Regions from separate parts of the Marinobacter sp. DSM 26671 genome, predicted to be linked through region 1. Evidence: predicted binding sites of a transcription regulator. Region 1 holds the regulator's gene; each other region holds the start of a gene.

Region 1 (6,175 bases):
CCCCCCTGACCGAGAAGCGCATGCGGGATCTTGGCATTCCCCACCTGATGCAGGGGCGAGAGGACAAGAAGGTAGCCCTTCAGGAACTGGTCAGCACCATGGATATCAGCCCCGAGGCCATCGCATACATGGGGGACGATCTGCCAGATCTCCCGGCACTGAGGTTCGCCGGACTGGGCATCACCGTGCCCAACGGTTACTGGCTGGTGCAGCAGCATGCCGACTACTGCACCATTGCCCGGGGCGGCGAAGGGGCGGTCCGCGAAGCCTGCGACTTGCTGCTGACGGCCCATGGCAGGCTTGACGCAGCACTTGCCCCCTATCTGGAGCCCGAGGCATGAACTGGCTGCTGGACAGACCCTGGCTGCGAGCACTGGCACTGGCTGCTACCGTGGTGGCAGCCGTATTCCTGCTCTGGCGCAGCGATGAACCCCCTGTGATTGATGACGAGGCAGCGGCCCTACGGGGAGACGCCGAACCAGACGGTTTCGTGGTGAATGGTCAGTACACCTCCTTCGATGAAGCGGGCAATCTCAAGATCCGGTTTTCCAGCCCCCGAATTGAGCAGTTCGAGGAAGGCAACCTGGCCACCATGGAATCTCCCCGGGCCGAGCTGTACGGGGACCAGGAGGCCCTGCCGTGGATTGTCGAGGCCGACAATGGCAGCTTGCTGCAAAACCAGAATCTGGTGTACCTGACGGACAATGTCCGGGTTCAGCGCACGATTGGCGAACGGGACGCCGTCCTGACAACATCAAGCCTGACCCTGGATAACGACCGGGGCATGGTATATACAGACGCGCCCGTAGAAATACGTGATGTTACCGGCATAACCCGGGCCACGGGCATGAAAGCGTGGATAGACGAACGAATTCTGGAACTGAACTCCCAGGTGGAAGGACTCTATGAAACCGGAAACTAACCGATACCGGCGCCTGATGGCTGCCCTGCTAACGGTCGTGATGATCGGCCCGGCGGCTGCATTTGACCTTGATTCTGACACTCCTATCAAGGTCACCGCAGATACCGCCCGCCTGGATGACGGCCAGGGCATTGCCACCTACACCGGCGCTGTGGAACTTGAGCAGGGCAATACCCGCCTGACTGCCGAGCGGGTCGTCCTGTACCGGACCGAGGACGGCCTGAGCCGGATCGAAGCCTCTGGTACGCCCGCTATATACCGTCAACCGGCGCGCGAGGGGGAAGGCGAAACCGATGCCCGTGCCCTGAACATTACCTGGTCTGCCACCGACAGCCAGCTGACCTTTGAACGGGAAGCAGTCATCGAGCAGAATGGCAACCTGTTCCGGGGTGATGTCATTCATTATGATACCGTCGGCCGGGTTGTCACCGCTGAGGGCGGCGCAGACACCGGCGAGGGCAGCGGCCGGGTAGAGATGGTGATTCAGCCACGCAGTACAGACAGACAGGGATCCGATGGCAGTTCTGAGAGCCAGTAACCTGGCAAAGAGTTACAAACAGAAAAAAGTGGTGATCGACGTTTCCCTGGAAATCCGCAGTGGGGAAATTGTCGGGCTGCTTGGTCCCAACGGTGCCGGGAAAACCACCTGCTTCTATATGATCGTTGGGCTCGTCCCCGCTGATCGCGGGCGGATCACGATCGACAGCCGGGATATCACCCCCCTGCCCATGCATGGTCGGGCCCGCCAGGGCATCGGTTACCTGCCCCAGGAAGCCTCGGTCTTCCGCAAACTGTCCGTACGCGACAACATCATGGCCATCCTCGAAACCCGGCCGGGGCTGGGCAAGGCAGAGCGGGAGAAGAAGCTCGAGGGGTTATTGGAAGAATTCCACATCACCCATATCCGGGACAGTGTTGGCATGGCATTGTCCGGCGGTGAACGCCGACGGGTGGAGATTGCCCGGGCACTGGCCATGGAGCCGGCTTTTATCCTGCTGGATGAACCCTTCGCCGGTGTGGACCCCATATCCGTCAGTGACATCAAACACATCATCCGGCACCTTCGGGACAAAGGCATTGGCGTTTTGATCACCGACCACAACGTGCGTGAGACCCTGGACATCTGCGAGAATGCCTACATTGTTTCCGGCGGCCACATCATCGCCTCCGGCAATGCCGACGCCATCCTGGCCAACCAGCAGGTCAAGGAAGTCTATCTCGGCGACGAATTCAGACTCTGACACCCAATGGCTGATTGTTTTGATGACCTGTAGCAAGTAAACTCGGCAAAGAACTTGCTAGGGTAAATTAAAATCACGGCAAGTAACCGGCATATAAAGATTTTTTCACGACTTATGACACAACGCGCTGATGAGTGACGGATCCTGAACCATGGTTATGAAAGCCTCCTTACAGTTAAAGCTGGGTCAAAGCCTGACCATGACGCCCCAGCTGCAACAGGCGATCCGGCTTCTCCAGCTCTCCACTCTCGACCTCCAGCAGGAAATCCAGCAGGCACTGGAATCCAACCCCATGCTGGAGACCTCCGAGGACGATGACCAGACCGACGCAGCCAGCGAAAACGACGAGCGCGAGGCCAACGCCACCGAGTCCGCCGCTGAAGCTGCCCCGGAACCGGCCAGCGACTGGGATGAATCCGAGAACGGCCCGGACTGGTCCTCGGAGAACGAGATTCCTGACAACATTCCGGACGATCTGCCGGTTGATACCGCCTGGGACGACATCTACCAGTCCGCACCAGCGCCGGCAGCCCGCAACGACGACGAAAACGATCACGATTTCGAAACCCGTAATTCCCCGACCGAAACGCTTCAGGATCACCTGGAATGGCAGCTCAATCTGACGCCCCTCAGTGAACGGGACCAGGCCATTGCCCATGCCCTGATGGATGCAGTGGACGAACGGGGCTATATCACCAGCCCGCTGGAGGAAATCCACGCCGGACTGCTGGATGAGAACGATGAAGACCCCCTTGAACTGGATGAAGTGGAAGCCGTGCTTCACCGCCTGCAACACTTTGATCCGCCCGGCGTGTTTGCCCGGGACCTACAGGAATGCCTGCTGATCCAGCTCAACCAGCTGCCGCCGGAAACACCCTGGCTGGCCCAGGCACGCCTTGTAATTACCCATTACATCAACCTGCTGGGCAACCGCGATTACGCCCAGTTGCTGCGCCGCAGCCGCCTGAAAGAAGACCAGTTGCGGGATGTCCTGGCGCTGATCACCGGCCTGAATCCGCGGCCGGGCGATGTCATTGACCGGGCCGAACCCGATTATGTGATTCCGGACGTGATCGTTCGCAAACACAATGGCCGCTGGCGTGTTGAGCTGAATCCTGAAATTGCACCGCGCATCCGGGTCAATGCCAGCTATGCTTCTCTTATAAGGCGTGCGGACAGCAGTGCCGACAACACCTACCTGCGGGATCAGTTGCAGGAGGCGAAATGGTTTATCAAGAGCCTGCAGAGCCGCAATGAAACCCTGCTGAAAGTGGCGACCCGTATTGTCGAGCACCAGCAAGGATTCCTGGATCAGGGTGAAGAAGCCATGAAACCGCTGATCCTCTCTGATATCGCCCAGGCGGTTGAGATGCATGAGTCCACGATTTCCCGGGTCACCACCCAGAAATACATGCACACCCCCCGGGGAATTTTCGAGCTGAAATATTTCTTCTCCAGCCATGTCAGCACTGACGAAGGCGGTGAATGTTCTTCCACGGCGATCCGCGCGATGATCAAAAAGCTGATTGCCGCGGAAACGCCCAAAAAGCCGTTGAGCGACAGTAAAATTGCAGCCATGCTAGGAGAACAGGGAATCAAGGTTGCGCGACGCACCGTTGCCAAGTACCGGGAGGCCATGCACATTCCGCCTTCGAACGAACGCAAGCGGCTGGTCTGAACACCCCGGGGTCCGGGCGCAACGTACTATTTGCCGGCGCACAATGCGCCAGCACCCAGACCGGCTCCCGGGAGCCGGAACGATGACAACAGGAGACGCCTATGCAACTCAATATTTCAGGCCATCACGTAGAACTTACTCCCGCACTGAAGGATTATGTTTCAGAGAAGTTCCAGAAGCTCGAGCGTCACTTTGACCACATCAGCAACTGCCAGGTAACCCTGGAAGTGGAGAAGGTGCGCCAGATTGCGGAAGCCACGCTGCACGTGGTTGGTGGTGAGATTCACGCAAAGGCAGAAAATGAGGATATGTACGCAGCCATCGATGCCCTGATCGACAAGCTTGACCGTCAGATCCTCAAGCACAAGGAAAAGAATGTAGACCGGATGCACGGAAACGGCTCTCGCTAACTGACTGTTTTCATGCAATTCATCTAATCGAGCTGCGACATGAGTAACGTGTCGCAGCCTTTTTTTTAACGGAAACGCAGTCGATCCATGAGCGACACATCCCTGACCATAGAGAACATTCTTGCTCCGGAGCTCACCCTCTGCAGGGTAGCTGCGTCCAGCAAGAAACGGGCCCTGGAGTTTATTGCCGAGCAGATAAACCATCAGGACAACACGCTCAGCGAGACCCAGCTCTTCAACAACCTGATTTCCCGCGAGCGCCTGGGCAGCACCGGCATTGGCCAGGGAATCGCCATTCCCCACTGCCGTCTGGAAGGACTTGATCACGTGGTGGGCGTGCTGATGACGCTGGAAGAAAGCGTCGAATTCGATGCTATCGACAATCAGCCGGTGGATCTGATTTTCGCCCTGATCGTCCCGAAGGAAGCAACGAGCGAACACCTGGAGCTGCTCAGCCAACTGGCTGAAAAGTTCAATGAGCGGTCGTTCTGTGATCGCCTCCGGCAATCCGAGGACGCCAGCACGCTGTACCAGCGCATGACCGCCTCAGGCGGCTGATATTCACTGCAGTGGAGGTAAGGTGGTCATGAAGCTGATTATCGTCAGTGGCAGGTCCGGTTCGGGCAAGAGTACCGCACTTCATGTGCTGGAGGACCTCGGGTTTTATTGCATCGACAATCTTCCTATTGGCCTGCTCTTCCCCCTCACACGGGAAGCCGCCAGCCAGACCAGGCCTGGTCGACTGGGCAAGATGGCCGTCAGTATCGATGCGCGGAACCTTTCCGGCGAGCTGGCCAATTTCGAGGAGATCTACCGGCGCCTCCAGGAAACCGGGGTTACCGTTGAAATCATCTTCCTGGACGCCGACGAGCAGTCGCTTCTGCAGCGTTTTCACGCCACCCGCAGAAAGCATCCGTTGAGTGACGACAGGACCTCTCTCCGGGAAGCCATTACCAGCGAGAAGAAACTGCTGGAGCCCCTCTCCAAGCTTTCCGATCTTTACGTAAATACCACCGGCATGTCCATGTACGAGCTGCGGGACATGGTCAAGCAGCGCGTGGTCGGTCGAAAAGATCAGGAACTGGCTCTCCTGTTTCAGTCATTCGGCTTCAAACACGGCGTGCCGCTGGATTCCGACTACGTTTTCGATGTCCGCTGCCTGCCCAACCCCTACTGGGATACCAGCCTCCGCAAGTATGTCGGGACGGATCAGCCGGTTATCGAGTTTCTGGAAAAAGAACCGGCAAGCCGGAAGATGATCGAGGACCTGAAATCATTTCTGGATACCTGGCTGCCCTCTTTTGCAGACAGCAACCGCAGCTACATGACCATTTCCATTGGTTGTACCGGCGGCCAGCACCGGTCGGTGTATGTGTGCGAGCAGTTGGGTGAGTACTTCCGGCAACGGTACAGCAATGTGCAAGTGCGGCACACCGAACTGCCACACCTGCAGACCCGGGAAGAGATCTGATCAAGCCATGATTCGCCGCCCCATTACCATCATCAACAAACTGGGCCTGCATGCGCGCGCCACTGCGAAGCTGGTCAACACGGCATCGGAATACGACAGCAGCGTGCGTATCAGCGGCAAAGGCCGGGATGTGGACGCGAAGAACATCATGCAGGTGATGATGCTGGCCGCCAGCAAAGGAACCGATGTGGAGCTCATTGCCGACGGACCGGATGAGGAACAGGCCATCGAAGCATTGGTGGAATTGATTAACGACTATTTCGGTGAGGGTGAGTAAAATAAACACATGACCGATATTCTGGAAAAAAGCCAGGCCCGCCAGCGTCTTCGCTCCCTGAGCGAAGCACTGGACAGTGGCGCACTGAAGCAGGTTGCCCGCATCCTGAACGGTGGCCTGAGCCCCAGTGATATTGCCCATTTGCTGGAATCCTCACCGCCACGGCAGCGGGCCCT
Region 2 (6,175 bases), on a different contig from region 1:
GTTCATGAGCCCAAACTGTTGATCCTGGACGAGCCGACTGCTGGCGTAGATATTGAACTTCGCCGGTCCATGTGGACCTTTCTGGAAGAAATGAATCGTCAGGGCACCACCATTATCCTGACGACCCATTATCTGGAGGAAGCGGAAGCCCTTTGCCGCAATATTGCCATTATTGATCACGGCAAGATTCTGAAAAACACCAGCAAAAAGGCCCTGCTGCAGCAACTGAGCCTGGAAACCTTTGTTCTGGACACCGAGAAGACCCTTGATGCCGCGCCTGAACTGAATGGTTTCCCGACTCGATTGGACGGAGAAGGTGCTCTCGAGGTGGAAGTGCAGAAAGGGCAGGGGCTCAACCAGGTGTTCGTGGAGCTTGAACGGTTGGGCATCAAAGTGGTCAGCATGAGGACCAAGGCCAACCGGCTGGAGGAACTGTTTATTCGCATGGTCGAAGAGAATGCTGCGGAGTCAACTCAAACCGTGGAGGGTGCAGCATGACTCCACAAGCGCTCTTCACCGCCTTTAGTACCATCGTTGTCCGGGAGATACGGCGGTTTACCCGCATCTGGGCGCAAACCCTGTTGCCGCCCGCGGTCACCATGACCCTGTATTTCATTATTTTCGGCAACCTCATCGGCTCCCGAATTGGGGAGATGGGCGGCTTCGACTACATGTCTTTCATTGTGCCGGGGCTGATCATGATGTCGGTGATCACCAGTTCCTACGCCAATGTGGTGTCTTCATTTTTCTCCATGAAGTTCCAGCGCAGTATCGAGGAGCTTCTGGTGTCGCCGGTGCCGAACTGGGTGATCCTGGCCGGCTATGTGACAGGTGGCATGGCGCGAGGCCTTGGCATCGGGCTGATTGTCACGCTGTTGTCACTGGCGTTTACCCGCCTGTCCATCCACAACTTGCCAATGATGGTTCTGACGGTATTTCTGACTTCGGCACTGTTTGCCCTGGGTGGCTTTATCAACGCCATGTTGGCGACCAAGTTTGATGACATCTCCATTGTGCCCACGTTCGTATTGACGCCGTTGACGTATCTGGGCGGCGTGTTCTACAGCATCGATTTACTGCCGGGGTTCTGGCAGGGCGTATCCATGGCCAACCCTATCCTCTACATGGTCAACGGCTTCCGGTACGGCATTCTGGGCGTGTCAGACGTTAATCCGTTTGTTTCTCTTGGTATGATTCTGGTTTTCATCTCCGTACTGGCATTCATCGCTCTCAGAATGCTGGCGCGTGGTAAAGGCATTCGCCACTGATTTCAGGAACCACTATGGCACTTAACGACGCTCCGCTTGGCAAGACAAGCGACTACCCGGACAGCTACGATCCTGGGCTGCTTTTCCCGGTGGCGAGAGAGGAAAATCGCCGCCGCATTGGTCTGGAGGATGGCCGTTGGCCTTGGTTTGGCGAGGATCTGTGGCAGGCCTGGGAAATCTCCTGGCTGCGTCCAAGCGGCGTGCCGGAAGTGGCCTGGGCGGAGATTGTTTTTCCGGCGGCCTCGCCCGCAATCATTGAGTCCAAATCGCTCAAGCTGTACCTGAACTCGTTGAACCAGGCGGTCTACTCTTCTCGGGAGCAGGTCGCGGAGGTGATTACCCAGGATCTTTCCAGCGCCTGCGGCGGTGCTGTTCAGGTGAATCTGTTGAGCGTCGACGAATCCGGTGAAGCGATTGGCCGGCCGGAGGGCTTCGAGCTCATTGATGACGAGCCGGTCAGCGAAGTGGTTTTTGAATACGCGCCTGAGGCGCTTTCAGCGAGTGGGGAGGTGGTGACAGAACGGCTCTGCTCCCATCTGCTGAAGAGCAACTGCCCGGTAACCGGTCAGCCTGACTGGGCGACACTCCTCATAAGCTACACCGGACCGAAAATCGATCGGGGCGGTTTGTTGCGTTACGTGGTGGGCTTCCGGCAGAAACAGGATTTCCACGAGCATTGCGTGGAAACCGTGTTTACCGATCTGATGGGGCGGTGCAACCCGGAGTCGCTTACCGTGGTTGCCCGGTATACACGGCGGGGCGGGCTGGATATAAATCCGTGGCGAAGCACGGAAACCGGCGGGGATGCCGGCCCAAGGTTGATACGTCAGTAGCAGGATTCTGTTTGAGCGCAGGGAAGCGCCTCAGGAAACATCCTCTTCCCGCCGCAGGCGATCTGCAGCATCTTCCAGAGCGGTCAGGATGGCCTGCCGCTCTTTCTCGGTGATCTTGTCCGAATCGAGATACATGGCGAAGCCGCTATGTTCGTGTTCCAGGAAGCTTCGGTTGGGCCCCATGTCGCGCCGGAAGTCGACCACTTCGTAAATTGGCACCGGCTTGACAAAGCCCTTCACGGTAATCTCGCCCTTGTCTCTGCACATGATCTTGTCCTTGATCAGCGCGAAGGTTTCGTAGGAAACGAGGATTTCGCCCGGCTCCGCCAGGGACTCAAGCCGGCTGGCCAGGTTTACTTCCTTGCCGATAATCGTGTAATCCATCCGGTTCTCGGCGCCAAAGTTACCAACCGTTGTATAACCGGTGCTTATTCCCATGCGGATTTCCAGCGGGGTCTTGATGCCCTGGCTGCGCCATTTCTGCCGCATGATTTTCATATGCTTGCGCATCTCGATGGCCATGGAGACACAGGCAAATGCGTCCTCCCTCTGGCCACGGCTGGTTGGATCGCCAAAGAACACCATGATGGAATCACCAACGAACTTGTCGATGGTGCCGCCATACTTGAGAGCAACTTCCGACATTTCATTGAAGTAGTGATTCAGCAGTTCGGTCAGTGCTTCGGGTTCCATTTCCTCAGACAATTCGGTGAAGCCTTTGATGTCAGAGAAAAACACCGCCAGTTTCTTGCGCTGGGTTTCCAGTCTCACGTCCCGCTCACCGGTGAAGATCGACTGCCAGACTTGAGGCGAGAGATATTTGGACAGTTTGTGTGAAAGCGCGATGGACTGCTCCCGCTGGTTCTGGATCTGGGTCTTTGCCAGCATCAACGCCCGTGCCTGCTGGTGGGAATAGTAAGCCGTAACGCAAATATAAAGCCCGGTGGATAAAATCGACACGATGCTGGTCAGCAGGGGCGAGTGTGGTCCGTCTGCCGGGCCGACGATCGCAACCGCCCCCGCAATGGAGGCCGCCATGAAGCCGGTGCCCAGGACCCACTGACGGATACCACCAACAATCAGGCAACTGAACATCAGCATCAGTGCAACGGCGAGGGAGGGGATGACGATCAGCCCGATGCAACCAATGAAAGCGCCACCAACCACGCAATCAAATATCAGCATTTTCTGACGGATGCGTGGCGAATTCCTGAGGAAAGTGCGGCGAGTCAGGGCATGGGCGATGTGGGGCCAGGTGAGGGCCCCGGCAACCAGCCAGAGAAGCCATTGCGGAAAGGCGCCCTGGAGAACGCCGGTTACGATAATGGCGGCGGTTGAGGTGTATGCCAGTACCCGGCCATTGTAATCGGGCATCGGGGGAATGGCGATCGGGTTGCCCGCCGCCTCGGACGAGAGGGCTCTGCCAGCTGAGCTACTGGCATTACGCAGGTCTGCCGGGGCACTCATCATTTCAGAAACGGATCCTGCCAATGAGCATGTCGCGGAACATGACCCAGTCACCCATAAGGCTGTACAGTGGATATTTGAAGGTAGCGGGGCGATTTTTTTCAAACTTGAAATGACCAACCCACGCAAAGCCATAGCCTATGACCGGCAAGGCCAGAAGCCACAACAGCTTGCCCGAAGCCAGAGCCCATACGGCGACTATCAGGACCAGGAGACTTCCAGCGAAATGCAAACGGCGACAGGTGACGTCGCTGTGCTCTTCGAGGTAGTACGGATAAAATTCGGAAAAGTTATTGAAGGTTTGCTGGTTGCTCATTGTGTTGCCACTCAACGTTGTACGACCGCGTCATTTATAATTGTTGGTAGACCCGACTACGACTAAAGGTTAACAGCATTACGTAGAACCCACAATTCACAGCCATGAATTGTGTTCGTACCTATATTTCAACAGTCTTTAAACAGCGAGCAGATATGACCGCAGTTACCGATTTCCTCCTGAACCGCTCCTCTGAACCGAGGCTGGAATCACCCGCGCCGGATTCGACAACCCTCGAAAGGGCCTTTTCCTGCGCGGCGCGTGCACCGGACCATGCACTGCTCAGGCCCTGGCGCTATCTGGTGATCGAGGGTAAAGGCCTTGAAGCCCTGGGAGAGCTGTTTGCGTCCACCTGTGCCAATAACAGCGATGAGAAAGAAATCGAGAAGCTCCGGCGTGCCCCCCTTCGCGCACCCATGGTCATAGTTGGTATCGCGTCGCCGAGGACGCATCCCAAAGTACCGGAAATCGAGCAGGTCATGTCGGCAGCTGCCGGCATGAGTTTTGTTGAGCTTGCCCTTCAGGATGCCGGTTTCGGCGTGATGTGGAGAACAGGCGGCGTTGCCTACCACTCCTCGGTTCACCAGGGGTTGGGCCTGGAAGAGCATGAACAGATTGTTGGCTTTCTCTACACCGGTACGGTCTCGGCATCCAAGCCGTCTGTGCCCAGACCGGCGGTGGACGAGTTTGTGAGTCATTGGCCCTGAGACCTTGTTGAATACCCCCGGCTTCTGCCGGGGGAAGCAGCTTGCCGCTTTTTCTTGCCCTTTTCCTTTCTCCTTTCCCGTAACCGCTACTCGGATTCTCTGCAGGGCCTGCCAACACTGGGTTTCCTGACAAATTAACACCTGACCATAAATCTGGCATTCAGCTTGCTTTAGTCCTGTCAAAGAGCACAGCCGGCAAAAACAGCTCGGCATACCAGTGCAGTTTTCGGGAGGCAACATGGCAATTACGTTTGATTCGGCTCTGGGCATTCATCAACACGCGGTTGAAGCGCGTGTTAAACGCGCCGAAGTTCTGGCAAACAACCTGGCAAACGCCGACACCCCGGGTTTCAAGGCGCGGGATCTGGATTTCCAGGCCATGATGCAGAAGGCCCAGGAGCAGGTCAGCGGATTCCAGATGGCCAAAACCCATGACGCGCACATGGATACCTCGCCATCGGCGTCGGAAAGCGATTTGATGTATCGGGTTCCCCATCAGCCGTCGGTTGACGGCAATACGGTAGACGCCCAGCAGGAGCAGACCCGGTTTATGCGCAACGCCATGGATTTCCAGGCCAGCTTCCAGTTTTTGAACAGCAAGTTCAGCGGTTTGACCAAAGCCCTCAAGGGCGAATAAGCCGCAGTCACAGGATTAGCGAAGGAGAATTTTCATGTCACTGGGCAGCATTTTTGACATCGCCGGTTCCGGCATGACCGCGCAATCACTGCGGCTGAATACAACCGCGTCCAACATTGCCAATGCAGAAACGGCAAGTTCCAGCACGGGGGAAACCTATCGCGCCAGGAAGCCGGTTTTCTCGGCGATTCAGCAGTCTCTGATGAATCCCGGGCAGGGAGGCTTGCCCATGGCTGCCGATGAGGGGCCGGGCGCCGGCGTGAGGGTTGACGGTATTGTCGAAAGTGATGCGGAGCTGCAGATGCGCTACGAGCCCCATCACCCGGCGGCCAACGAGGACGGCTACGTCTACTACCCCAATGTGAATGTGGTTGAAGAGATGGCGGACATGATGTCGTCGTCCAGAAGTTTCCAGATGAATGTGGATGTCATGAACACAGCCAAGTCCATGATGCAGCGCATTCTGACTCTCGGTCAGCAGTAACAGGGTGAGGAGCACAACATGACTGCAGTAAATGCAACAGACGCGTCGGATGTTCTGAGCCAGTACCAGCTGAAGCAACAGAATGGCGGCCAGGGCACCAGCGAGTTGGGTCGGAACGAGTTCATGGAACTGATGCTGGCCCAGCTGAAGAACCAGAACCCGCTGGAACCCCAGGACAACGGTGAATTCATCTCCCAACTGGCCCAGTTCAGCTCGCTGGAGGAAATGCAGAACCTTTCCGGTACGGTTGAGGATGTGGTGGGTCAGTTCCGTTCCAGCCAGGCGCTGCAGGCCTCTGCCATGGTCGGCAAAACCGTGCTTGCCCCTTCCCAGATCGGGGTTCTGGGTGCGGACGGTGAGATCAGCGGCACCGTTGAAGTGCCGGCATCGACCGGTGGCCTTCGGCTTTCGATTCAGGGTCAGAATGGTGAGCGGGTTCGCCAGATCGACATGGGTAGTAGTC
Region 3 (6,175 bases), on a different contig from region 1:
GAACCGGCAATGGTCGCCCCGGAGGTGGTTCTATCACGGCGTTCTACACCGTACTTACCGAAGGCGATGACCAGCAGGATCCGATTGCAGACGCTGCCCGGGCGATTCTGGATGGCCACATCGTACTCTCCCGCCGGCTTGCCGAAGAGGGACACTACCCCGCCATTGATGTGGAAGCGTCGATCAGCCGGGTGATGCCGCAGGTAACCGAGACCGAACATTTTTCCAGGGCCCAGCGATTCAAGCAGGTGTACTCACGGTACCAGCAGGCCCGGGATCTGATCTCTGTCGGCGCTTACGTGAAGGGTTCCGATCCCGAGACCGATTTTGCCATCACTCACATCGGTAATATGCGCCAGTTCCTGCAGCAGGGCCTGAATGAGAGTGCACCACTGAAGGAAAGTGTTGACCAGTTGCTGGCGGTGGTGCCAGAGCGTCGATCCCCCGATCGGCGTAAGTCGGCCGTGCCGAATCCGGCAGCTGGCGGCGGAGGTGATGCCTGATGCTGCGTTCCCGGCGTCTGGAAGTGGTTCTTTCCCTGGAGGAGCGCAAGGAGCAGGAAGCCCTGGAGCGAATGGGAGAGGCCAGGAAGCTGGCGGAGCAGCAGCGCGAACAGGTCCAGAACCTGAATCGCTACCAGCAGGAGTACCGGGATCAGATTCGCAACAGCCAACAGGGGGTTGTGCAGGTGTCCAGGCTCCAGGCGTGGCAGGCCTTTATTGCGCAACTGGATCAGGTAATCCGGCAGCAACAGACGCAGCTGGAGCAGGCGGAAAAGGTCTTCGAGGCGCGCAAAAAGGAATGGCAGCACGCCTGGGAGCGCCGGCGTGGCATGGAAAAATACATAGAAACCTGCCGCCAGCAGGAGCAGAGGGAGCAGGATCTCCGGGAACAGAAGCTTTCGGATGAGGCCGCGGGGCGGGCTTTTAACCAACGTCGACGCTGAATCTTGCTCCGCATCAAGCAAATACAGATGCAAAATCAGACCACTCAGCTATCCTTACCGGATGTAGGGCTGGTAGAACACGCCGGTCAAATGCTGCTCTTGATAGCCCGGGAGGTTTTGGAATGCCGATCCAGACGCGCCGCGATGATGACGGTCAGACTCTTGTTATCAGGATAGAGGGGCGTTTCGACTTCAGCACCCATCAGGCGTTCCGTGATGCCTACGAGCACGGTGATCCGAACATCCGGAATTACATTGTGGATCTGTCTGACACCACCTACCTGGATAGCTCGGCGCTGGGAATGCTGTTGTTGCTCCGTGATTATGCCGGAGGTGACAGCGCAGGAATCGTCATCGAAAACTGCAATAACGATGTCCGTCGTATTCTTTCAATCTCCAATTTCGAGCAACTTTTCAATATCCGCTGATGCTCGCGGACTGCCGGAGTACTCATGGATGATTCCGTTGCAGAACATAGCCGTCCCCTGAGAATACTGATCGCTGACGATTCGGACAGCGATCGCCTGATCCTCAAAACACTGCTGAAGCGACTGGGGCACGAAGTCCTTGATGTGGCAAACGGGCTGGACGCGGTCTCTGTTTTCCAGCGGGAGGCGCCGGACCTGGTGCTGCTGGATGCCCTGATGCCTGTCATGGATGGCATGGAAGCGGCCCGTCAGATCAAGCTCCTGGCTGGTGAACGGCTGGTTCCCCTGATTTTCCTGACCTCCCTCTCTGAAGCCGGTGCCCTGGCCCGATGCCTGGAGGCCGGTGGCGATGACTTCCTGGGAAAGCCCTATAACCGGATCATCATTGAAGCCAAGATCAAGGCCTTCAACCGAATGCGATTGATGCACCGGACCCTCTCGGATCAGCGGGATCTCATTCGTGAGCGCAACCGACAACTTACCGAAGAGCAGGAAATCGCCAAGCGGGTCTTCGATAACGTGGCTCATTCCGGCTGCCTGGATGCCTCCAATATTCGTTATCACGCCTCGCCCCAGTCCATTTTCAATGGTGATGTGTTGTTTGCCTCGCCGCGGCCGGCGGGCGGGATGCTGATCTTCATGGGGGATTTCACCGGCCATGGTCTGCCGGCTGCCATCGGCGCCATGCCTGTAGCCGAGATCTTCTACGGCATGGCCAATAAGGGTTTTAACGGCCAGGACGTATTGCGCGAGATCAACCAGAAACTCAAACGGATTCTGCCCACGGGCATGTTCTGCTGTGGCGCCATGATCGAGGCGGATTTCAAACTTAATCAGCTGCAAGTCTGGAACGGCGGTCTGCCCGATGGCTGGCTGATCCGGACCACCGGAGAACTCCAGGCATTGCCATCGCGGCATCTTCCCCTGGGTATCCTTGCGCCGGATCAGTTCAATGCCGATTTCGAGAGGGTTGGTGCCGGCCCTGGTGACAGGGTGCTGATGATGACCGATGGCTTTCTGGAATCTGCCGACAGCGCCGGCAACGTATTCGGTGAGCAGGGCGTTACCGGCACGCTTGACCGGCTGGACGGTGGCGACCATCCGTTCGATGCCATGATGTCCGCGGTTCACCGGTTCACCGGAAACTTTGAGGATGGCGATGACCTGACGCTCTGCTGTCTGGAAATGATGGACGAGGCTGGGCTGGCTACCCTGCCAGATCGTGCCGCACCGTCTGCTCTTGCCGGGCCGGCGGAATGGCGCTGCAGCTATGAAATCCGGGAAAGGACTCTCGGCGAGTTCAGTCCTCTGCCTCTGTTGCTTCATATCTGCATGGAGGTGCCGGGTCTTCGACGGAAGAGCGGCGAAATCTATACCCTGCTGGCGGAACTCTACAACAACGCGCTGGAGCACGGTGTTCTGGAACTCCCGTCAGAATGGAAACACTCACCGGAGGGCTTTGGCCGCTACTACGCGGAGCGCAATCGGCGCCTGGCTAACGTGGAGGGTCACTACATCCGGTTCACACTGCACCATTCCCTGAAACCGGATGGAGGTCGGCTTCGTGTTATCTGTGAGGACAGCGGCCAGGGGTTTGATTTTCACAATCATCCCAGCGTGGCCCCCGGTAATTCCCCAACCATGAGCGGGCGCTATGCAGGGCGGGGCCTGCTGCTGTTGAAACGTCTGGCGGAGACCATCAGGTTTCATGAACAGGGCAATCATGTTGAAATTGTCTACGATTGGCAGTTCGCCCGTACAGCGGAGAATCGAGATGACTGATAAACCACACCTGGACGAGGAGGCACTGGCTGAGCTTCGAGACGTCATGGAGGACGAATTCGAAGTGCTGATACAGACCTATGTTGCAGATTCCCGCGACAGGATTCGGGGATTGCAAGAAGCCCTGAGGGCTGACGATAGTGACGCCTTTGCCAAGACGGCCCATAGCTTCAAGGGCAGTTGTATCAATATTGGCGCCCCGCGGCTTGGCGAACTCTGCCTGAAGGCGGAAATCGCAGGAAAGGAGTCCCGGCTGGACGATGCCTCGGGATTAGTGGATGACATCGCCCGGGAATTCGAACAGGTAATCGCAGGCCTGGATGGCTTGATGGTGGGGTGAATCAGGTCTATTCAGGCCGTTTGTCAGGCGAAGCAGGTGTGCGCTGGCATCACAATTGCTTTGTCCTTCGCATTGAGTGGATTAACCGCCCATGCACCGGCCAAGTCCGGCAAGGTGAGGGCGACAATGCGATAAAAGCGGCAAGAGGTTGCCATGGCCCAGATGGTTCTTCCCCAAACCCCCGCGCCCGGGACGCAACAAGATCCCGGCCCGTCAAAATCCGGAGCCAGCCGAGATCCGGCTGACAGGAAAAGCGATTTCGACTCTGTCTCCCAGGCTGAGCAAAAGCGGCTCGATCGCCAGAAGGCGGATCGGGCCGCTGAGGCCAGATCTGCCGATGAATCCCGGGCGGCCCGGGACACACCTTCAGAGACGAAAACGGAAGCAAACGCGAACGCTGATCCAAAGGGTGGCGAAAAAGCCAACGCTGCCACGGATGCTGAATCACAGGACGCGGACTGGGCCGCTGTAGCAGGTGATGGCAAATCAGAGCCGACGGCGCTTCCCCTTACCTTTGTCGAGTTGCAGTCCTGGCTGAATCCAAAAGCCGGAGGTGCCGGTGAGTCCGCCATGTCAGCTACAATGCCGGGAGTCGGCGTCAATGCTGCCAACGGTGTTTCGGGCCAAGCGAATTCCGTTGCCGGATTGTTCAGTGGCCTTCTCACAGGGGCCTCGGGTCAGAAAGCTCAGTCCGGATCCGGCGGTGTTTCCGGCGATGCGACACTGACAGATGTCATGAAGGCCTCAGTGCTCACCGACTCCGGCCGCAATGCGGATTCCGGCTCGTTGATCAATTCTGGCCGCTTCCAGTCCGCCATGGATCTGGTGTCCCAGCAAGCGGCCAATAATGCCAATGGGGCAGCAAAACTGACGGCCGAGAACGCTGCGCCATTACGAGGTTATGCTACGTCCATTGATGTGCCGGTAGGCCATGCAGAGTGGGGCGACAAACTGGTGGGCAAGCTCAGCTGGCTGACTGCCCGTAACATGTCGGTTGCCGAAATCCACCTGACACCACCGGACATGGGCCCCATGGAGGTCAAGGTCCGGGTGCAGAACGAGCAGGCGAGTATTACGGTCCATTCGGCCAATCCCGTGGTCCGTGACCAGCTTGAACTGCATTCCCACCGGCTCAGGGATATGCTGGGTGAGCAGGGAATGTCGTTGGCAGGCTTCGATGTTTCCGATTCGCCTCGCCAGCAGACCGGCGAGCAGGGCACCGGAAACGATAATGGCTCCGGTGGCGGTTCGGCATCGCTGGTCGCTGGCGATCAGGACGATGAAGGCATCAGCTCCGGCAGCCTTGATCTCAGCTGGAAAGGCGAAGTAGACATCTTCGCCTGATACCCTTCGATATTCTCTTCCAATCTCCTTTGCCCATCCTTCCCGGCAACGCTAAACTGCTGTTCTGAACGGGAAGGTTGGGTGTTCTGGCCCGCCCTTTGCATCCAATCCTGAAAAGTCGCGGAAAATTGCTCCCCGTGACGGATTTCTGGCAAAGCGAACATTATGGCTGAAAATAACGAATCTGAAGCGGCTCCTGCCAAGAAGGGAAAACTGAAACTGATCATCATGCTGGTTGTGGTGGTGATCCTGGCCATTGTGCTGTCTGTGGTGGGTACCCTGTGGTTCCTGGGCGGCGGTCTTCCGGGCATGGGGGAGGAAGAGGGTGACGCAACCGAGGTTGCAGAGGAAACCTTTATTCCCAGCAGCTACTACCAGATGGAAAAAGCCATCGTTACCACGGTTCAGGCTGAGGGCCGCCAACGCTACGCCCAGGCGTACCTGGCACTGGAGTCTACGGATCAACAGGCGCTGGAAGCTGCCAAGCTGCATATGCCTCTGATTCGAAGCCAGCTGGTGACCGTACTCGGAAGCAGCAACTTTAACGAGCTGCAAACACCCGAGGGCCGGAGTGGCCTGGTTGACCGAATGCTGACCACGGTCAACCAGGTGCTGGAGCAGGAAGGTGAGCCCGCCATAAAACGGGTGTTATTCAGAAATTTTGTCGTGCAATAGCGCACGGGCCACGGTACTTCAGGGGCAGGACTACGTATGCAGGACTTGTTGTCACAGGATGAAATCGATGCCCTCCTCCACGGGGTGGATGACGGTGACATTGATACCTATGAAGAGACTGATGATACCGGTATAAAGTCCTACGACCTTGCCAGTCAGGACCGTATTGTCCGGGGTCGGATGCCGACCCTGGAAATGATCAACGAGCGGTTTGCCCGCTATACCCGGATCAGCCTGTTCAACCTGATGCGTCGCAACGCCGATGTCTCTACCGGCGGCGTGCAGATCATGAAATTCGGCGAGTACATCCACACCCTGTACGTGCCCACCAGCCTCAACCTGTGCAAAGTCCGGCCGTTGCGTGGCACCTCGCTGTTCGTGCTGGATGCCAAGCTGGTCTTCAAACTGGTGGACAATTTCTTCGGTGGGGAAGGGCGGCACGCCAAAATCGAGGGCCGCGAATTCACCCCGACCGAGACCCGCATCGTGCAGATGGTTCTGGATCAGGTGTTCCATGACATGAAGGAAGCCTGGCACGCGGTCCTCAAGGTGGATTTCGAGTACCTGAGCTCAGAGGTCAACCCGGCCATGGCCAACATCGTCAGCCCCAGTGAGGTGGTTGTGGTCAGCACCTTCCACATTGAACTCGACGGTGGCGGC

What was found. Region 1 encodes sigma-54, which starts transcription at its own class of promoters, with help from an activator protein. Its sites were predicted from a motif close to ANTGGCATNNANNTTGCTNT; they were not measured.
Region 2: the regulator sigma-54 is predicted to act here: its motif matches at 4,744-4,763, upstream of flgB (flagellar basal body rod protein FlgB).
Region 3: the regulator sigma-54 is predicted to act here: its motif matches at 3,539-3,558, upstream of BM035_RS16765 (flagellar hook-length control protein FliK).

What each region holds. Positions count from the first base shown of each region.
Region 1 covers NZ_FONF01000005.1:150,939-157,113, forward strand. The annotation lists gene BM035_RS07505 (KdsC family phosphatase) at 1-341, shown strand, start outside; gene lptC (LPS export ABC transporter periplasmic protein LptC) at 338-922, shown strand; gene lptA (lipopolysaccharide transport periplasmic protein LptA) at 906-1,460, shown strand; gene lptB (LPS export ABC transporter ATP-binding protein) at 1,438-2,163, shown strand; gene BM035_RS07525 (RNA polymerase factor sigma-54) at 2,315-3,841, shown strand; gene hpf (ribosome hibernation promoting factor) at 3,943-4,251, shown strand; gene ptsN (PTS IIA-like nitrogen regulatory protein PtsN) at 4,339-4,809, shown strand; gene rapZ (RNase adapter RapZ) at 4,838-5,722, shown strand; gene BM035_RS07545 (HPr family phosphocarrier protein) at 5,730-5,999, shown strand; gene mgtE (magnesium transporter) at 6,009-6,175, shown strand, end outside.
Region 2 covers NZ_FONF01000013.1:22,344-28,518, forward strand. The annotation lists gene BM035_RS14535 (ABC transporter ATP-binding protein) at 1-498, shown strand, start outside; gene BM035_RS14540 (ABC transporter permease) at 495-1,268, shown strand; gene queF (NADPH-dependent 7-cyano-7-deazaguanine reductase QueF) at 1,283-2,101, shown strand; gene BM035_RS14550 (adenylate/guanylate cyclase domain-containing protein) at 2,132-3,571, opposite strand; gene BM035_RS14555 (Mpo1-like protein) at 3,573-3,884, opposite strand; gene BM035_RS14560 (nitroreductase family protein) at 4,040-4,591, shown strand; gene flgB (flagellar basal body rod protein FlgB) at 4,830-5,228, shown strand; gene flgC (flagellar basal body rod protein FlgC) at 5,263-5,712, shown strand; gene BM035_RS14575 (flagellar hook assembly protein FlgD) at 5,731-6,175, shown strand, end outside.
Region 3 covers NZ_FONF01000017.1:79,831-86,005, reverse strand. The annotation lists gene fliI (flagellar protein export ATPase FliI) at 1-503, shown strand, start outside; gene fliJ (flagellar export protein FliJ) at 503-946, shown strand; gene BM035_RS16780 (STAS domain-containing protein) at 1,069-1,374, shown strand; gene BM035_RS16775 (PP2C family protein-serine/threonine phosphatase) at 1,399-3,156, shown strand; gene BM035_RS16770 (Hpt domain-containing protein) at 3,149-3,496, shown strand; gene BM035_RS16765 (flagellar hook-length control protein FliK) at 3,650-4,840, shown strand; gene BM035_RS16760 (flagellar basal body-associated FliL family protein) at 5,006-5,515, shown strand; gene fliM (flagellar motor switch protein FliM) at 5,552-6,175, shown strand, end outside.